2 regions of the Paenibacillus sp. FSL W8-0187 genome follow, and region 2 is predicted to be linked to the other one. Evidence: riboswitches for the same ligand, from Rfam matches in the RefSeq annotation. Region 2 holds a riboswitch; the other holds the start of a gene.
What was found. A riboswitch is a leader RNA that binds a small molecule or an ion and turns the genes downstream of it on or off. The one in region 2 is predicted to bind thiamine pyrophosphate.
Positions count from the first base shown of each region.

Region 1: linked by a shared signal. The riboswitch ahead of MKY48_RS28340 (ECF transporter S component) and the one ahead of MKY48_RS22320 (YkoF family thiamine/hydroxymethylpyrimidine-binding protein) in region 2 are both predicted to bind thiamine pyrophosphate.

Region 1 covers NZ_CP150206.1:6,244,402-6,248,257, reverse strand. Annotated here, with positions in the region: gene MKY48_RS28350 (SDR family oxidoreductase) at 324-1,178, shown strand; gene asd (archaetidylserine decarboxylase) at 1,244-2,047, opposite strand; TPP riboswitch at 2,211-2,323, shown strand; gene MKY48_RS28340 (ECF transporter S component) at 2,415-3,044, shown strand; gene MKY48_RS28335 (ABC transporter ATP-binding protein) at 3,082-3,856, shown strand, end outside.
Region 2 covers NZ_CP150206.1:4,966,935-4,970,790, forward strand. Annotated here, with positions in the region: gene MKY48_RS22310 (ABC transporter permease) at 1-918, opposite strand, end outside; gene MKY48_RS22315 (nitroreductase family protein) at 1,445-2,047, shown strand; TPP riboswitch at 2,230-2,332, shown strand; gene MKY48_RS22320 (YkoF family thiamine/hydroxymethylpyrimidine-binding protein) at 2,418-3,023, shown strand; gene MKY48_RS22325 (sporulation protein YjcZ) at 3,095-3,193, opposite strand; gene MKY48_RS22330 (nucleotidyltransferase domain-containing protein) at 3,311-3,856, opposite strand, start outside.

The DNA of each region.
Region 1 (3,856 bases), 1.3 Mb from region 2:
TGAACGCAAAAGGGAGCTAAATGGCTCCCTTTTTTCGATATGTTTTTAGGGTCCCCGCAAAGTATTTGGAATAAGCATCGAAGCATAGGCTCCACTTTGTGGGGCTATTTAGTGGATACATATGTGGATAGGGACTCTGATTGCATTGTAAAAGATGCATATACGAATAGGGATCCTGACGTTCCGAAATTTTGTTATATTAGGGATAAGCATAAAGCGTTGAAGGCAGGGTTTAAGAAAAATGGCCGGGCAGGCATTTCGAATAACGGAAGGGTGATGGGTGTGATAGAGAGAGTGGCATTGGCCGAACAAGCGGTGATCCGGTGGTAACGGCGGGAGCAGGAAAGGTTGCGCTGATCACGGGCGCGTCGAGCGGGTTCGGACTGCACATCAGCTTGGAGCTGGCAAAAGCAGGTTATGACGTGGCAGCGGGTCTGCGCAGGCCGGAGACGGCTGCAGAACTGTTGGCCCGAGCCGAACAAGCCGATGTTGCCAAGCGTATTCACGTATTCCAGCTGGATATCTGCATCGAGGAACAAGTCAAGGCCGCTGCCTTGGAGTTGGAGCAGAGGTATGGCCGCTTGGACGTGCTGGTTAACAATGCCGGGGAGGCGGTAGGCGGCATGGTGGAGGAAGTGCCGCTCAGCGGCTGGCGAAAGCAGATGGAGACGAATTTTTTCGGGACCGTATCGGTGACACAGCATATGCTGCCGCTGCTCCGGCGAACTGGAAAATCCAAAATCATTCTCATGAGCAGCATTAGCGGCGTGGTCGGATTTCCGGGTTATGGACCCTATGCGTCCTCCAAATTTGCGCTGGAAGGGTTTGGCGAAAGCCTGTCCATGGAAGTGATGCCCTTTGGCATTGATGTCGTGCTGATCCAGCCTGGTGCCTATGGCACGCCGATCTGGAACAAAAGCTTTGGGGAGCTTACGGTGAAGGAAGGATCACCCTACAGCGGTCTGCTGAAGGGCGTGCTGGACTATTCCGAGCGGACAGCCAAAGGAAGCGGGGATCCGCAGGAGGTAGCCAGGCTTGTGGCAAAAATTGCGTCCATGGCTAAGCCCAGGTTCCGCTATATGCTGCCCCGAGGCACGCGGGCGACCGCATGGATCAAGGGCGGACTGCCGGATCGGCTGTTTCAGCGGATCATTTATCGGATGCTGGGCCGGCGTTAATCATTCATGCAGCCAATGATTTATAGCCTTAACTTGTCATGCGATGTTTGGTAAGGTAGATGGAATCACCCTTTTCTGGCTGGGGACGGGTGAAGCAAACCGAGCAGTTCTCCCATCTTCACCTTGGAGCCGGGTTCCAGGTCACCGCGAGGGGTAAACGTGCCGTTCTCCGTCAAAAGTACAACTGTAGAGCCGAATTCAAAGTACGCGAGTTCATCGCCGATTTCGTATTTCTTCACACTCTCGTCAGCATAACGGATGCTGCTTACGTTCATGGCTCCGACCTTCACGACGGCAACTTCGCCGAACTCATGCGCAATATAGGTAATGAGGCGCTCATTGCGGCTGAGCACATTCCGGATATGGGTCATCGCAAAATCGTTCACGGGGTAAACGCGTCCCTTTAAATGCTCGCTTTCCGCCTGAACACCGGTTACCGGGGAATGAATGCGATGATAGTCGGTCGGGCTTAAATACAATACAAATGCATAACCGTGGATGTAGTTTTCCATTCTCGGTGATTTCGCGAGCAGCTCGCTCAAGGTATAATCCTGTCCCTTAACGCTTAGAATGGTACCGGCGTTGACGACGCCCATTGCCGAAATTGTGGCATCGACTGGGCTTACCATGGCGTCGGCGGTGTCATCTATGGCGCGTAGGCCTATTTTTAACCGGCGGGAAAAGAACTCGTTCAGTGAGCGGTATTCGTTGATTTCTTTCTCCGCTTCGTGCGCCGGAATTTGATAAATTCGTATGAATGCAGGTATTAGATGACGGCTCAGCCGGCTGTGGGAACAATGCCCCATGATTCGGGACAGCCACTTGCGGGAAGACAGCTCAGTCATCAGACGCAGCAATTGTTTAGCCATGTCATTCTCCTTTGTGCATAGGTGTCAGCAATAAACGTTGGTGGAAAAGCCAATCACTCTGATATTGACATAGAATGAGATGGAAATCAATAAATAGCCATTTTTGAAAAAAGGTTCTTGCTTATTCCGGAGTGAATGTGTATTTTAAAGTTAACATAAAACCGAATAGGAATACGGGGGCTTGAGTGAATCAGGCTGAGATTGCAGCTGCTATCCGCTGTTGACCGTTAATCTGAACTGGGTAATGCCAGCGTAGAGAATATCCGACCCTGCCTACATAGGGCCTATTTTTCCGTCTGCGCGTTTTTCCAGACGGTTTTTTGTTGTGTTTACACAAAAATAGAGGTGGAGAGGGGAATGTGTTGTTATGGGAACGTCTGTGCAAGAGAAGTTGGGGGTTCAGCCCCGAAAAGGACTGCGGTTAAGCGATATTTTGGTTACGGTACTGGTATCACTGGTGCTTGGCGTCATTTATCACTTCTGGGGTTCGGTTTACAATCTATTAAAACCGCTGTTCTTTGAAGCGGATGAGTTGTTATACGGCATGTGGTTCGCTGCAGCCACGCTTGCTTACTTGTTGATCCGGAAGCCGGGAGTGGCCATTATCGCGGAAGTGGCGGCGGCCCACGTAGAAGTGCTGTTTGGCAGCGGCTGGGGATTGACCCTACTGCTGTATGGCCTCATTCAAGGACTGGGGGCTGAATTGGTATTCGCGGCGTTCCGTTATCGGAGCACCTCGGCGTGGACGCTGGCGATTGCCGGTGCCGGTGCAGCCATCGGCTCGATGATCATGGACTTCTATTACAGCTATACGGATGACCTGCAGACGTGGATGTTCCTCGCTAAATACGGTATGCGGGTACTTAGCGGCGCCGTCATTGCAGGCCTTCTTATGCTCCTGTTGGCTAAAGCGCTCGACCGTACGGGCGTGACATCCCTGCTCCGTCCTGCGTCGAAGAAGGATTACGAAGCACTGGATGATCCGCGCCATGTCTAATGCCACGGTTAGCCCGGTTCCGGCTCAGTCTGCTGAGATGCTTCCGGAACCGGCCGTGTATGTGGAGGGATTGCGTCTGAAGTATCCGGGCGAGGAGCGATTGATGTTCAAAGACCTCTCCTTCTCGGCTGTCCGCGGGGAGAAGGTGCTGCTGCTCGGTCCGAGCGGCTGTGGCAAATCCACGCTGCTGCAGGTGCTTAGCGGGATGATTCCCCGCGCGACGGAGGTGCCGATGAAATGCGAGGCCCAGCTGATTCCACGCTCTTGGGGTTATGTATTTCAAGATCCGGATACCCAGTTCTGTATGCCGTACGTGGATGAAGAGCTGGCTTTCGTACTGGAAAATCTAAGTGTCCCTCGTGACGAGATGAAGGATCGAATGCAAGCGGCCCTGCGCGAGGTGGGGCTTGATCTTGAGGAGCTCCATATGCCGATCGGGCATTTGTCCCAAGGCATGAAGCAACGACTTGCGCTGGCATCGGCTCTGCTGCTGGAGCCGGAAGTGCTGTTCCTTGACGAGCCGTCTGCGCTGCTCGACCCGGAAGGCAGGGAGCAAATCTGGTCCGCGGTGAAGGCCGTTTCGGAAGGGCGTACGCTGATCATCGTGGAACACCGGATTGAAGAAATGGCCCAATATGTGGATCGTGTCGTGCTGTTCAGCCCGGATGGGGTGATTCTGGGCGAAGGTCCCCCAGCAGCGATATTCGCTGAATACGAGAAGGAACTCCAAGCCTATGGAATCTGGTATCCCGGCGTATGGGAGGATTATGCTCAGACCCGGGCGGGCAGAGAGTTGTTTGCTCTGGTCGACG
Region 2 (3,856 bases):
AATGAATATACCGCTTCCGAGTACGCCCACGGTTAGACTAATCGGAATTTCATAGGGATAAATAATGATCCGGCCCAGGATGTCACAGAACAGTACGAACCCGGCCCCCAGCAGCGCGGTATGCGAAAGGCTTTTTTTTAAGTGGTCTCCTAAGTACAAACTGACAATATTAGGTATGATCAGACCAAGAAACGGAATCACGCCGACCGTCAGCACAACAGATGCCGTAACCAGCGCCACGATGACCAATCCCAGATTCACAACTCTCCGGTAGTGAAGACCCAGGTTGGTTGCAAACTCCTCTCCCATTCCGGCCACCGTAAACTTGTTGGCAAACAGATACGCCAGAATCAAAAGCGGGATACTAATATAGAGCATTTCATACTGGCCCTTCATGATCATGGAAAAATCACCCTGAAGCCATGCGGACATATTCTGAATAAGATCATATTTGTATGCAAAGAAGGTGGCTATCGAACTGACGATATTACCAAACATCAGCCCTACGAGCGGGATGAAGATCGCATCCTTGAACTTAATCCGATCCAGTATCTTCATGAAGATAAAGGTTCCTGCCAGAGCGAATACAAATGCCACGAGCATTTTGATAAGCGGACCGCTTGTCGTGAAGACGAGCATGGCTACCAAAATCCCCAGTCTGGCAGAGTCCATCGTACCTGCTGTGGTCGGCGATACGAACTTATTGCGGCTGAGCTGCTGCATGATCAATCCGCAGATACTCATGCTGACACCCGCCAATATAAGACTGACAAGCCTAGGAATCCGGCTTACAAGCATAATATGCTGTTGTTGTTCTGTCATCGAGAATAGTTGCAGTGGCGAGATATCTTTAACTCCAATAAATAATGAAATTATCGAGAGTACCACAACGGCTGCAAATAAGTATCTAATCTTCATGGCTCTTCCTTCTATGCGTATGTCTCTAAAATATCCGGGATCTCGCAATTTCCAACGCCATTCTCATTGAGATTGATTATCAATCGCGCTCTGATATGCATTATATCATCCTCATTCTGGCTCGACAAGTGTAATTGAGAATCAAAATCAATTAATTTGTTCATACTTGTATATTTTGTTCATGAATTGTTCATAATATGAAGTTTCGAGAAGACATAGCTAATATCCTCAGGTAGGAAGCACTCCTTTCGTTAAGCCTCCATATAATGAAGCTTCTCAAAAAGCCAAACGGATTCAATTCATATTTAATAGATAAGGGAAATTATATTTAATCAAAAGTCGTTGACAATTACTCTAAGTTATATTAATATACTAACATAAATATTATTCCTAACTAAACGTAAGTTAATATGGAATGATAATTAAAAATATTGCTAAATAAGCAACATGCATATTTGCTTGAAGTAAAGGACATCTTCTTATCAGGCGTATGCAAATTCGATTACACCAGGAGGTTTTTTTTTCAATGTCTAAAGATTTTTCAACTGCACTCAAAAGTCGCCGTTCTTATTATGGGATTAGCAAAGAATCCGTTATCTCGGACGAGCGTATTCAGGAAATCGTAAACGAAGCGGTTAAGTATACCCCGTCTTCTTTCAACTCTCAAAGTGCACGCGTCGTTGTATTGCTTGGCGAACAGCATGATAAACTGTGGAACATCACGGAAGGCATCCTGAAGGAAGTCGTTGGCGATGAAGAAGCATTCAAATCCACTGCCGAAAAAATGGGCGCATTCCGCGCTGGTTACGGTACGGTATTGTTCTTCGAGGACAACAACGTCATTGCCGGGCTGCAACAGAACTTTGCCGCTTATGCCGACAACTTCCCGATTTGGTCCAACCAATCCAACGGCATGCTGCAATTTGTAGTATGGACATCCCTTGAAGCAGAAGGTCTGGGTGCATCCCTGCAGCACTACAACCCGCTGATCGACGAAAAAGTAAAATCCGAATGGAACATCCCGGAAAGCTGGAAGCTGCTTGCTCAAATGCCTTTCGGTAAGCCGGTTGCTGAACCAGGCGAGAAAGAATTTGCACCGCTTGAAGATCGCGTAAAAGTATACAACTAATTAAATAGATGAAAAAAGGCCGCCTTCCTAAGTTTCCGCAACTTGGATAGGCGGTCCTTTTATAATGGACAAAGATTGAAAAACCGATCACTAAGCGATACAATTAGTCAAGTAAGAACCCTCGAACTTCTAAGATAACAGAAGCTCCGGGCAAACTTACGATAACCAACTACATAGGATGTTGGCTGTACTAGGGGTGCCATGTGCTGAGAGACGGCGGTTTGCCGTTAACCCTTAACACCCGATCTAGGTCATACTAGCGTGGGGAAGTGTAGCATTTATGTTTATTTCTTTTCGTAGGCATAACTGCACTTTCTTCACGGGGTGCGGTTTTTTTTGCGTGGACTTATATCATGGGGAGGAAATAACAATGAATGAGCTTGTATGCGGAACCAGTCGGATCGTCGGGTGCCGGTTCTCGGTATTTCCCATGACGGACCGGTTTGTGGAGGTCATCATGGGCGCACTACATTCCGTGGATACGGGGAAGGTATGGATTCAGACAGATGATGTGAGCACCTGTATTCGTGGACGTGCAGAGCATGTCTTTGATGTGACAAGGGCGATATTCGCCTATGCTGCAGCGAGTGGCGTGCATACCGTTTTTAATGGTACTTATTCCATCGGTTGCCCCGGAGATACGGACGCCGATGTATATATGACTGAGGATTCGACTCTCTTAAACAACGACATCGGGGAACATGCCGATATTGAGACTGCTTGCCAATTCGCTCTATACCCCATGGGTACCGATGACTACATGGATGTCATCTACGGTGAAGTTAATCGTACGAAGGCAGCCGGGACATTCGCCGGAAGCGTTCATTACGCCAGCCGATTGGATGGGTCACTGGCCCAGGTGTTTGGATCCCTTGAAGAGGCGTTTTTACATGCGATTCAATCCGACAGCAGCCATTTGGTCATGACTGCGGTTGTGTCCGCACACAGCCCTTCGGTCAAAGCCGCATCGAATTGAGCTTTATTGAGGCAGACAAAAGCCCGGCAAGCGCCGGGCTTCCTGTCACTACTGCCAAGAATCTTGACGGTTTAAACCCAAGCACTCAAGATAATTACGAGCAGGATAAAGAGAACCAAAATAATTCCTACTGAATTGTTCCATCCACCGCCGCCATATACTCCGCTCATGAAGATCCCCTCCTGGATTTAAAGAATGACGTGATGTAATCACACTATTATAGTATTTCCCGTCTCGTGCTAGTGTCACGGCTAATGTACGCCTCTTTTTATATTGGCAAGGAAATTCTATTCCTCATAACCAATGAGAAGCTTGCCTCCGTACGGATGGAGCATTTCCTCGGTGAATGCCATAAGAACTGAAGGATCATCCTGGCGATACATCGCCGTGAGCGCTGCTTCCAATCGTTCTCCCAAGATCGAGTCATAGCGGTTGAACAGACGGAACAGCGTTTTCCCTTCACCCGTCCACTCCCGGTTCACCCTAAGTACAAAATCACAGAGAATCGCCGCTATTTTGTGCACCGTAAACCACTTTTCGGCATCCCTTCGGGGACTCTGCAAATCCAGCAGGTACTCGGTTAGCATATAACGGTATTCGTTAATGTCGGTTAGCATCAAGGGCATGGGTCCGTAATTCAAGTCGCTTCGAGCTTCCGCCTGCACCTCTTCCCCCTCAGGCAGCGCGTGCAGCACCGTCCCTTCTACGACCATCCGCTGCAATGAAGGATTCGCCGCGATCACTCCCTCATCGAAATATTCGCGATAGGAGGATAAAGACAATATAAATATTTCCGCGATCCACCCATGTGCCTCTATCGTCTTCCTGCTGAA